3 regions of the Marinomonas rhizomae genome follow, and region 2 is predicted to be linked to each of the others. Evidence: predicted binding sites of a transcription regulator. Region 2 holds the regulator's gene; each other region holds the start of a gene.
The links. The regulator PhoB, encoded in region 2, activates phosphate uptake and scavenging genes when phosphate is short. The targets are predictions, from matches to a motif close to TGTCATANNNNTGTCANA.
Positions count from the first base shown of each region.

Region 1: KDW99_RS14920 (inorganic phosphate transporter) is a predicted target of PhoB. The motif match lies at 2,367-2,384, and genes of this name have one in related genera.
Region 3: KDW99_RS15080 (PhoX family protein) is a predicted target of PhoB. The motif match lies at 967-984, and genes of this name have one in related genera.

Region 1 is NZ_CP073343.1:3,164,587-3,168,851, reverse strand. It holds gene KDW99_RS14935 (alanine/glycine:cation symporter family protein) at 1-195, opposite strand, end outside; gene KDW99_RS14930 (universal stress protein) at 209-649, opposite strand; gene KDW99_RS14925 (L-serine ammonia-lyase) at 964-2,346, shown strand; gene KDW99_RS14920 (inorganic phosphate transporter) at 2,651-4,225, shown strand.
Region 2 is NZ_CP073343.1:4,287,499-4,291,763, forward strand. It holds gene KDW99_RS20075 (chorismate--pyruvate lyase family protein) at 1-455, shown strand, start outside; gene ubiA (4-hydroxybenzoate octaprenyltransferase) at 452-1,306, shown strand; gene phoB (phosphate regulon transcriptional regulator PhoB) at 1,391-2,086, shown strand; gene phoR (phosphate regulon sensor histidine kinase PhoR) at 2,083-3,426, shown strand; gene KDW99_RS20095 (response regulator) at 3,532-4,265, opposite strand, start outside.
Region 3 is NZ_CP073343.1:3,199,555-3,203,819, reverse strand. It holds gene KDW99_RS15090 (ABC-F family ATPase) at 1-405, shown strand, start outside; gene KDW99_RS15085 (MmcQ/YjbR family DNA-binding protein) at 510-887, shown strand; gene KDW99_RS15080 (PhoX family protein) at 1,147-3,048, shown strand; gene KDW99_RS15075 (putative bifunctional diguanylate cyclase/phosphodiesterase) at 3,381-4,265, shown strand, end outside.

The DNA.
Region 1 (4,265 bases), 1.1 Mb from region 2:
TACTAGCCAGAGAACTATCCAAGGAAAGCTGGTACCTGGAAGTGGTGCAAAAATCAAATTTACAAACCAACCTGTAGCGTTACCAAACGCTTCATTAACAACAGCGTCAATGCTTTCTGCTGCCTTTAATGAAGAGCTTAACCCGAATAGAATCAGGGTATTTAACACACTAAATAAATAGGTAAATTGTTTCATAGTATACTTTCCCTTAGCTGACGACGGTGACTGGGACATTCGCACTCATAACCAAGTTGGCCGTTACACTGCCGAATACTCTTGCGCTTAAGCCTTGTTCTGTAGATCTGGCTACCACAATTTGTTCAGCATTATTTTCGACTGCGATGTTGTTGAGTATGGTGGCGGCTTTGCCAAATTTGACTGCACCAGAGGCTTTGATACCAGCTTCTTTTAAGGCATTGATAGCTGGATCTATTACACGTTCTTGGGCGTTTTGGGTTTCAATTTGCTTTTGTTTTTTACGAAGGGAGTTTTCTTCTGGGGTTTGGAAAGTGTACGGAGACCATTCAACGACACATATTAGTTGTAGTTCGCATTCACTCCCTATAAGTGTCGCAAGCCGCTTTGCGTAGGATAAGGCTCGATTACCGGCTTCACTTCCATCAACACCGACAATGATTGTTGCTGACATAGACAAGTCCTCTTTTGGGTTGGTTAGTCTTTAATGGTAGGCGGTTTTCAGGGTTAAGCAATTTTTATACAGCTCGACTTTGTCAGCTTAGGCCTTGAAAGCAGAGTGTTGATTTGACCATCTAGGTTTGACTGATTTGTCTTGAAGCGCCAAAAAATTGCCTTTTTCCTGATGTCTGCTTTATCCAGTAAAAAAACGTCTGTTTCCAATTGGAAACTTTGTCTTATAAGTGATAATTTCGCTCATTGATAACTTCGTGTTTGGTATTTTTTTATTGTCGTGTAGAAAGCGCTTCACGGCAGAGGGTAAAGGCTATGGCAATCAGTTTATTTGACCTTTTTAAAGTGGGGATTGGTCCTTCAAGTTCTCATACAGTTGGTCCTATGGTGGCGGCAAATCAATTCGCTCACCAGTTACAAGATCGAGAGCTACTATCAAAAGTCGGTCGTTTAAAAATTGATTTGTATGGTTCGCTTGGTGCCACCGGAAAAGGTCATGGAACGGGTACGGCTGTTCTAATGGGGCTTGAGGGGGAATTGCCGGATGTTATTGATCCTAGTCGTGTTAATGAACGGGTTGATCAAATAACGTCTTCCTCGTTGCTGAATTTATTGTCAAAACAGGCTATTACTATCGACGTTGCAACAGACCTGATTTATCACCGTGTCGATCGTTTAGACTTTCATGCTAATGGCATGACACTGGTTGCTTTTGGCGCTGATGGTGATGTGATTCATCAATCGACCTTTTATTCCGTTGGTGGTGGCTTTATTGTTCAGGAAGATGAGCACGGCAATGTGGCATTGGTTGAAGATGCGACTGAACTTCCACATGTTTTCCATAGTGCAGAAGATTTGATTCGACTTTGCCAAGAGCAAGACAAAAGTATTGCCCAGATTATGATGGAAAATGAGACTCATTGGCGAACTGAAGAAGAAGTTAGGCAAGGAATTTTGTCTATTTGGTCTGTCATGAGAAACTGCGTTCAGCAAGGTATTCGGAACGAAGGTATTTTACCCGGTGGCTTAAAAGTTAAACGAAGAGCCGCTAGTTTACACAGAGACCTAACCAGTAAAACGCGCATGGACATGATCACGCCGTCTCTTGGTGCTATGGACTGGGTCAATCTATATGCTTTAGCGGTCAATGAAGAAAATGCGGGAGGAGGGCGTGTTGTGACAGCGCCAACCAATGGAGCCGCTGGCATCATCCCTGCAGTATTACATTATTACTGGGAGTTTTGCCCTCGTTCCAGTGAAGAAGGGATAATTACCTTTTTCCTAACGGCGGCCGCTATTGGATTCTTGTTTAAAGAGAATGCGTCTATTTCTGGTGCAGAAGTGGGTTGCCAAGGTGAAGTTGGCTCGGCATGTGCTATGGCCGCAGCAGGATTGGCCGCAGCAACAGGTGGCACACCAGAGCAAATAGAAAATGCTGCCGAAATCGGTATGGAGCATAATTTGGGTCTTACTTGTGACCCGATTGGTGGTTTAGTGCAGGTACCTTGTATTGAGCGAAATGCTATGGCATCCATGAAAGCCATTAACTCTGCGAGTATGGCGCTTCGAGGCGATGGAACACATTATGTGTCTCTTGATAAAGTGATTCGTACTATGCGAGACACAGGCAGAGATATGAATGATAAATACAAAGAAACCTCGCGAGGTGGTTTAGCGGTCAATGTGATTGAGTGTTAGATATGTCGCTATATTACACCTGTAATAAAATGGTCATATTTCTGTAGTATATTTATCATTAAGTGCCTTAGCGGGCACTTTTTTTTGTCCTTTTTCGAGTCGTGATGATCAATAGACTTAGGGGTTTTTATCTAAAGACTCCCAGTGTAGAATTACGCCGAATTTACATTTTACAGAAATGTGACGGGATGAATTGAGAGCCAAATTTATTTTGGATGCTAGGATAAGCATGTCGTTGATGGTTGCAGTTTAGTCTGAACGGTCAACGGTTTGGCATAGATTAATTATAGAAAGAAGAGCCCGTATGGATCTTACAAATAACCCGAAAGAAGAATCCACTTTACTGAGTGGTCATGAATTTGTTCGTGTATTGATTGCCTTAGCCTTTGTTTTGGCATCTGGTTTTTATGCTTCATCTAATGGCGTTGGGGTTTCTAATTTATCTATTTTAGCCATCGCTGCTGCAATTGGTGCCTACATGGCTGTCAATATTGGTGCTAACGATGTAGCTAATAACGTTGGGCCTGCTGTTGGCTCAAAAGCCTTGTCGATGACAGGGGCGATTTTGATAGCGGCGATTTTTGAAGCTGCAGGTGCTTTGATTGCTGGTGGTAACGTTGTTGGTACGATCAAGAATGGCATCATCAATCCTAACTCAATTGGCGACGCAGAGACCTTTATTTGGGTTATGATGGCGGCCTTATTGGCGGGCGCAATATGGCTAAACTTAGCGACTTACCTTGGTGCTCCTGTATCGACGACGCACTCCATTGTTGGTGGTGTACTGGGCGCAGGTATTGCTGCTGGCGGTTGGGATATCGCAAATTGGGATAAATTAATTGCGATTGTTGCTAGCTGGGTAATATCCCCTGTAATGGGCGGCGTGATTGCGGCGTTATTCTTAATGTACATTAAGCGTGCCATTACTTATAAAAGCGACATGATTGACTCCGCGAAGAAGGTTGTGCCTTTATTGGTTGGATTGATGGTTTGGGCGTTTTCTACTTACCTTATTCTAAAGGGGCTTAAGCACCTTTGGAAACTAGACTTTATTACGGCTGCGCTGATTGCTTTTGCCATTGCGCTAACTGTTTATTTCCTTGTTCGCCCTATGGTTGACAAAGCTGCATCCGCATTGAAGAACGACAAAGATGCAGTTAATAGCTTATTTACGCTGCCTCTTATAGTGTCTGCGGCATTGCTAAGTTTTGCTCATGGTGCAAACGATGTTGCCAATGCGATTGGGCCTCTTGCTGCAATTAATGATGCACTAATGACGGGTGCTGTTTCTAGTAAAGCATCTATTCCTATTTGGATCATGATGGTAGGCGGGATTGGTATTGCTGTTGGTCTTGCTCTATTTGGTCCAAAGCTGATCAAAACAGTGGGCTCAGAGATAACAGAGCTTGATAAAATTCGTGCTTTTTGCGTGGCTATGGCAGCTGCGATTACTGTGATTGTCGCTTCTCAACTTGGCTTACCAGTTAGTTCTACTCACATTGCGGTTGGTGGTATCTTTGGTGTTGGCTTCTTACGTGAGTATTTGAAACAATCTTATGAGAAAAAGCTGGCTTCTATTATTTCTCATTCTGAATCTGCTGGTCATGACGGTGAGCAAACACAAGAGTTTGTGAAACGTTTCAAGCTGGCTGATGTGGAAGAAAAGCGTGCGATATTGAAAGAATTGAAGGCGGCTCAGGCTTCATCTCCTATCTCATCTGCAGAGCGTAAAAGCTTGAAAAAAGCAACCAAGAAAGAGTTAGTGAAACGCTCTGCGCTATTGCGTATTGCTGCTGCATGGGTCATTACAGTACCAGCATCAGCTTTGCTTTCAGCGATGATTTTTTACATGCTCCTTGGTTTTTCTGTCTCTCGATAAAAAATTTAAAGATAAAACAAAAAAGATCAGGTTTGCTGGT
Region 2 (4,265 bases):
TCACTCAAGACTCTTTAACAGCAAAGCTTAGACGCCTAGGAACATTGACGGTTGATGTGCTTGAAGACTCTTGGGGGATCCCAACAGCAAGAGAACGAAAACGCTTAGCGTTGCGACCAAGAGAAGCGGCACGCATTCGTACTGTCTTGCTTAACGTCGATGGAAGAGCCGTTATTTATGCTCGCTCAATCATTCCGGCGAGGTCATTGAAAGGCCATTGGCGACATGTAAAGCATTTAAAAGACAAGCCATTAGGTGGCTATCTGTTTCAACATAAGGCCCTGTCTCGAAGTTGCATTGAGGTCACTCAGTTACCAAAACGCATGTTTCCAAACCAACCTAATGCTTTGTGGGCGAGACGCTCTGTGTTTCATCAGTTTGGCCCTGGAATATTGGTCAATGAAGCTTTCTTTGATGAGATCAACCAACTAAAACCGCCGTTTGGATTGTTATGAACAAACTTAAAGACTACGCAGAACTCACTCGATTCAACCGCCCTATCGGTTCATTCTTACTGATGTGGCCAACATTATGGGCGCTATGGCTGGCAGCCGATGGTATGCCTCAATGGCATTTGATCGTTATCTTTATCTTAGGCGTTTTTAGCATGCGATCTGCGGGTTGCGTGATTAATGACTACGCGGATCGAAAGGTCGATGGTCATGTTGATCGTACTAAAAACCGCCCGCTACCGTCGGGCCGAGTATCTGAAAAAGAAGCACTTGTTCTGTTTTGTGCTTTGTCGATTTTAAGCTTTGTTTTAGTACTTTTTACCGATCTGCAAACGATTTTACTGTCGTTCGTAGGCTTAGGCTTGGCTGCTCTGTATCCGTTTATGAAACGCTATACCCATCTACCCCAGTTGTTTCTTGGCTTGGCTTTTTCGTGGGCAATTCCCATGGCCTACAGTGCACAGGGAGGAGATTTAACCGATCCTGAGCTATGGATGCTGTTTGTCGCCAATTGCTTTTGGACCATTGCCTATGATACCTATTATGCAATGACAGACCGTCCAGATGACCTCAAAATAGGCATCAAATCCACCGCCATCTTATTTGGCAGATATGATTTATTCGTCATTGTTTGCCTACAAGGTCTAACCTTGTCTTTATTGACCTGGATTGGTCTACTAGCCGGATTACATTGGCTATACTTTGTATCACTCGTGGTGTGTATTGGACTCTTTTATCAGCAATTTAATCAAGCTAAAGAGCGTGATCGACAAGCTTGCTTTCGCTCATTTTTAGACAATAACCGCGTTGGTTACTGTGTTTTCATCGGTCTGGTCGCAAGCTATTTTATGTAATATGTGGCAAAGTTGTGACAATGTAACCGAATTGTCACATTAGATCGCTTTAATGAAACCGTTCCTGAGATGAGGATGAATCCTGTGACCGGTAAAAAAGTATTAATTATTGACGACGAATCTTCCATACGCGAAATGATCGCCATTGCACTTGAAATGGCGGGCTACGAGTATTTGGAAGCAGAAAACATTCAGCAAGCCCATGAAATCATTGTGGACCATCGTCCGGATTTGATTCTTGCCGATTGGATGATGCCTGGCGGTAGCGGCATTGAGCTGACTCGCAGATTGAAAAAAGACCCCACAACGGCAGAAATTCCAGTCATTATGCTGACTGCGAAAAGTGAAGAAGACAACAAAATCCAAGGTCTAGAAGTCGGCGCGGACGATTACATCACCAAGCCTTTCTCACCTCGCGAGCTCGTTGCTCGACTCAAAGCAGTATTACGCCGTGCAACGCCTCAAGGGGTTGATGAGCCAATTGAAATTGAAGGTCTTACCCTTGATCCAATTAGCCAACGCGTTACCATAGGCAGTCGTCCTTTAGACATGGGGCCGACAGAATACCGTCTACTCAAATTCCTCATGACCCACCAAGAGCGTGCCTATTCAAGAGCGCAATTGTTGGATCAAGTATGGGGAGGAAATGTCTACGTTGAAGAACGTACCGTTGATGTTCATATACGTCGTTTACGCAAAGCCATTGGTAGTACTCATGATTTCTTGATACAAACAGTACGAGGAACAGGCTACCGCTTCTCAGCAAAAAGGTCCGTATGAAAACAGTTTGGCGAAACACTATTATTACTTGGCTCGCAGGATTCGCGGCCTGTATTGTAATAGGCCTAGTAATAGGTCAGTTGTTGGGTGTTTTGCTGCTGTACGTTTTAGGTTCCCTGTACTGGCAGCTTTATCAGCTCTACCAATTCCATAATTGGCTTCGTCATTCTGGTCGTGCTGCACCACCAGAGGCCAGCGGAATTTGGGGCGAAGTATTCGATGCGGTTTATCGATTACATAAAAAACAGCGCAAATCCAAGCGTCGCATGCGCCAAGCGCTAACCCGAATAGAAAGCTCCACCACCGCCTTAAAAGAAGGCGTTATCATGGCGGATAACCAAGGCAATTTGGAATGGTGGAATAACTCGGCGGCCCACTTTCTCGGTTTAATGCGCCCCGTCGATCGCGGCCAAATCATCACCAACATTGTCCGTAGCCCAGAATTTTTCCGTTATTTTAGCCAAAAACGTTTTGGTGAGCCTTTGGTCATCAAGTCGCCTGCCAAAGATGGCGTCTATTTAGAAATCCAAACCACGCTGTACGATAAAAATGATCACCTGATTTTTGTTCGTGATGTGACGCGCTTACACTTGCTAGAACAGATGCGCAAAGACTTTGTTGCCAACGCTTCCCATGAATTAAAAACGCCGCTTACCGTTATTAAGGGCTACTTAGAAACCCTCGACATGTTCAAGGACAGTCTGCCAAAAAGCATGCAAAAAGGCATTGTTAATATGTCTGAGCAATCTGAGCGGATGGAACAACTCATCGAAGATCTGTTACTGCTTTCTCGCTTGGAGAGTAATGACAAACGCGAAGAGAACCAATGGCATAAAGTTTCAGACTTAGTACAAACCATTACCAATGCAACTACGCCAGTGTTGACGGACAAACACTCTATTAATTTGCAAATTCCCGAAGAAGCTCGCTTGTACGGCTCTTACAAAGAGCTCTATAGTGCTTTTTCCAATCTGATTTTTAACGCCATCAAATACTCACCAGATGGCGGCGAGATTGAGATCAAATGGGAGTCCAGTGAGTTTAATGGTGTGTTCTCTATAAAAGACTCTGGCATTGGCATAGAGCCAAGATACATTCCTCGACTCACAGAACGTTTCTTCCGAGTCGACAAAGGGCGAGGCTCTAAAACCGGCGGTACAGGTCTTGGCCTAGCCATCGTAAAGCATGTGCTATTACATCACGATGCCAAGCTACAAATTCGCAGTCAGCCTGGTTTTGGAAGTACGTTTTCGTGCCATTTCCCAGCGAATCGAACCAGAAATGATACGATTCCAGCGATCGCATTCAATACCGATGAAACACCGTCAACAGATCAATAATAAAAAAGGGAAGCATGACACTCATGCTTCCCTTTATAGATCATTCAAATCCAACCCAAAAAATACTTATAGAGATCTTTGCACGACGTCACGAGCGAAGGTCTTTTATAAGCTCTCAAACAATTGGCTAATAAAAGCCTCTTTCTCGCTGTCTTGATCGATCAGACTCAAGGTAACGGTTAAAAATGTCGAGTTATGTTTTTTCTCTGTCGTCGCAACGGACTGCACATAATAATTTAAGCGATTCGTCACGCCTTTATGCTCCAAATCCAATACCGATTGCCCCAATACTTGCGGCACGACGTCGTCACTCTTAATCAGCATGGTCGCTTCGGTCTTGCTAAACTGGATAACCATGCAACGGAACTGTTTGCTTTCGAAACGCACCATGGTCGGGATTTTGACATCCTTTACTGATACAACGGGCGCGTCGGGGTTGGTAAACTTAGTGGCTTTTACCGGAGCGGATTTGCCCGCTCCCATCAATACGTCTAGCGATGCTGAGCTGACGCCACCAGGAGAGACAGATTCACGAGATTTCTGTGACGTTAGTTTTTTATCAAGACCATGCTTTTTCGCAGCGGATATGACTTTATTGGCTAACTGCTCACTAGAAAACGGCTTGCCCAAATAATCCGTCACGCCAGACTGCACAGCTTCCACCACATGGCTTTTGTCACCACGGCTAGTAATCATCACAAATGGCACATCTTCTTTTTTGTATTTAGGCTGCTCTCGACACCATTTAAGCAGCTCAACACCAGTCATTTCAGGCATTTCCCAGTCACACAACACCATGTCAAACTGAGACTTTGTCAGCATTTGCTGTGCTTTTCGGC
Region 3 (4,265 bases), 1.1 Mb from region 2:
TTTGATTGCGATTTAACCTTGTTTGATTGGATGTCGAAATGGCGTACGGTAAAACATGATGATTTAAAAGTTCGTGCAATGTTGGGTCGTTTGTTGTTTACCGCGGATGACTTCAATAAAAAAGTACGAGTTTGTTCTGGTGGTGAGAAGAACCGCTTGCTGTTTGGTAAGTTGATGATGATGGATCTAAATGTCTTAGTGATGGATGAGCCAACTAACCACATGGACATGGAAGCCATTGAGGCTTTAAATAATGCGTTACTCGACTTTGATGGTACCCTGATTTTTGTTAGTCACGACAGGGCGTTTGTATCATCGTTGGCGAATCGAGTGATCGAAATTAAAGGCCAAAAGGTTATTGATTTTCAAGGCACTTACGACGAGTACCTTGCTCATCAGGGCTAACCTCACTTAAGTATAGTTTCTATTTAAAGCCGTTTACTGGATGTCAGTGAGCGGCTTTTTTGTTTTATACTGATGACTGTTTTGAACCTTGAAAGGGCGCGATTTTGGACTCAACAACACTTAAAAAATATCTGCTTTCTAAGCCCGAGGCTGAAGAGTATTACCCATTTGATGATTATACGGCCGTGTTTAAAGTGCAAGGGAAGATGTTTGCCTTGTTGATTAAAAAACAAGGGCAGCCATTGCTAAACTTAAAGTGCAATCCAGACCATGCTATTGAACTGCGCGATATATTTAAAGAAATTTTTCCTGCTTACCATATGAATAAACGGCATTGGAATTCCATTATTCTGGATGGCGACTTACCAAATGGAGAAATTGAAAGGTTGATCGATCATTCTTATGGTTTGGTGGTAAAAGGTTTAAAGAAATCCATACGAGAAGGTTTGGAAGTTCGTTATGGTGAAGACGTTTATAAGTAAAAATAATATTGTTTAACCCCATATCACCTTCACCAATTCTGCGTTATAGCCTGTCGATTTATTATTAATGTCTTCTTGCTGTCATTTCTATGTAATGTTTTGTCCGTAAATTCATTGTCAGCTTCCTTTTGCAGGGGGAAGCAACTTATTTGAAAAATAGATGATAAAACCAGTAGCCAAGGATCGAAAAACCAAGGGGAGAACCCCTAATGTTCGACAGCCTAGGCGACTAATATTTAATAAATAATAGGGCAGTGTTATGAATATTAAGAGCAACAGCAAGCTAGGTTTTGACGAATTAGATGAGCTGGTTCGCCCAGCGCCTGAAGTGGTAGAGTTTGAAGAAGTCGCCAATAAAATGGTTTCTCGCCGTGGCTTTTTAGGTGGTGGTGCGGCAGTGGGTGCTGGTGCTTTCGTAATGGGCTCAACGGCCCTATCAGCAGGTAAAGCCTTGGCAGCCGGAACGCCAGAGTCGCGTCTGGCTTTTAGCATGGTAAAAGCCAATACATTGGATACTATTACTGTTCCTGAAGGTTATAAATGGGAAGTGCTGGCTTCTTGGGGTGATCCATTATTCAGCAATGCCCCAGCTTTTAATGGGTCAACTGGTGGAACTGGTGCGTCCCAAGAGTTAGCGTTTGGCGATCATAACGATGGCATGGCGTTCTTCTCTAAAGATGGCAAACAGATTATGGCCATCAACAATGAATACACAAATGGCGATACCCTTCATGCTAATCGTAATGATGGTATGCCAGCAAATGCTGATGACGTGCGTAAAAATAAAGCTGCTCATGGTGTATCTATTATTGAAGTAGATCAACGTGGTGGTAAATGGGGGATCGTTCAGGACTCTCCTTATAATCGTCGTATTACGGCGGATACGGAAATGGATATTACAGGTCCAGCGCGCGGCCACAAATGGATGCAAACATCTGAAGACCCTAAAGGTTTAGTCGCAAAAGGTACTTGGAACAACTGTGGTAATGGACAAACGCCATGGGGTACATATTTGACTTGTGAAGAAAACTTTAATGGTTATTTCACGGTAAATGACAAAAACTACACGATGCCTGAAGCGTTCAAACGCTATGGTTTAAGCACAGAAGGTCGTTACAACTGGGCGATGGCGGATGATCGTTTTGACCTAGTTAAAGAGCCAAATGAGCCAAATCGCTTTGGCTATATTGTTGAAATTGATCCACTGGACCCAACATCTCGTCCTAAAAAACGTACCGCTCTAGGTCGTTTTAAACACGAGAATGCAGAGTTAACTATCGCGCCGAATGGCCATGTTGTTGTCTACCTTGGTGATGATGAGCGTGGTGAATTTCTATATCGTTTTGTCTCGAAACATAAATATTTAGCGGGTGGCAACAATCGCGACCTACTGGAAGAAGGCACTCTTTACGTTGCCAAATTCCACGATAATAATCGCGGTGAGTGGGTTGCATTAACACCAAAAACCACAGGAATGACAGAAGCAGAGATTTCAATTCATACTCGTATGGCGGCATCAAAAGTGGGTGCCACTACCATGGACCGTCCGGAGTGGGTTGCCGCTCATCCTCATAAAGCAGAAGTTTATTGCTCGCTTACGAACAATAAAAACCGTGGCGTTAAGCCAAATGCTGGTGGTGATGCAACGCCTGCTGGTGGCCCGAATCCTCGTGTAAAAAACAACTTTGGTCAAATCGTACGTTGGATGCCAATGGATTCTGATCATACTCACAACGAATTCAAGTGGGACTTGTTTGTACTGGCGGGTAACCCTGCTGTGTACGCTGATGCCAACGCGGGATCAAAAAATATTAACCAAGACAATATGTTTAACTCTCCAGATGGCCTGAAATTCGACTCGAAAGGCTTGTTATGGATTCAAACAGACGGTAATTATTCCAATGAAAAAGGTTTCCAAGGCCAAGGGAATAATCAGATGTTGGTTGGTGATCCTGAAACAGGTGAGATTCGTCGCTTCCTAGTTGGACCAAAAGAGTCTGAAATTACAGGTGCGGCTTGGAATGCTGAGCGTACGACTATGTTTATAAGTGTTCAGCACCCAGGAGAAGGTGGAAACTCTCATTGGCCTGATGGTGGTCAATCTGTACCTCGCTCAAGTGTTATTGCTATATCACGTGAAGACGGTGCTGTTATTGGTTAAGTTTTTGCTTTGTCGGTAATTTTTCACGCTTTAAAAGCCAGTATGATAAATATACTGGCTTTTTTGTCTGTATTTAGGGGAGTGATTGCTCTTTAGTGTTTCATGTTCTTGAACTTATGACCTATATCATAGGAAGCATAAATTATTTTTATATCGCCTTGTTTCACATTGAATAAAATGTCAGTCTTACTGACGTGCACAATTGATGCAAATAGTTAGATTTTTTTGTCTGGTAGGTAAAATGTTGTTTCCAGTCTCTTTTGTGATTTTTATCAGTATGGATGCTGTGAAGATAATGCGGCAGCAAGATATAAAAATTTAAGTGAGTAAGAATGGGTGTCGTATTTTCTAAATCATTGTTTACTAAGCAAGCTATTTTAACCTTAGCGCTTGCCGTTGTTTTAAGTTTAGTTAGTAGCGGTATTCAATTCGTTGATGGCGTTAGATCTCAAAAAGCAGAGATAAATAAAGATTTCGAAGTATTACTGGCTGCTTTTGAAAAACCATTGTCTGAAGCGGTTTTTCGATTAGATACAGCCTTTGCACAACGACAAATCGATAGTTTGCTTGTTAACCCTGCCATTGCTCACGTAGAAGTTCGTGATGAATCGGGTGAGCTCTTTGTAGAAGCAACGGCAGCCCAGCGTGATTTTTCAGTATCAGATACATTAGCCAACTATTTTTTATCAGACCTTCATGATTACAGCACAGAACTTCGTATGGAAAGGCCAATTTTTTTGGCTGGTCATGTATTTATATTGCCTGAAAAACGATACCTTCTTGATAAAATCTTCAAAGAACATCTTTCTAGCCTGATCTATAATTTGTTCAAAGATGTATTGCTCGCATCATTAATCTCCCTTGTATTTTATTTTTTAGTTACCCATCCATTAATGCGTCTAAGCGAGTCTTTGTCGACGGTTGGCGATAAAAAAGAATTGCCTTTGCCTCGATCATTTTATCGGCATCATAAGTCGGATGAATTGGGGCATTTACATTCTACTTTTGCTGTTTTATGGAAGCGTTTAAGTACTGCATTGAGCGATTTAGAGCGCAGTGATAGCCATACAAAGGCAATGATAGAGCACGCTGCGGATGGGATTTTGTTGTTGGATGAAAACAACAAAATTACTTTGGTAAACGCGGCCGCAGAATATATGTTGAAGATGAAAGGTGAGGAGCTTCGATCGAAATCGCTCGATGTGTTGCACTTGCCA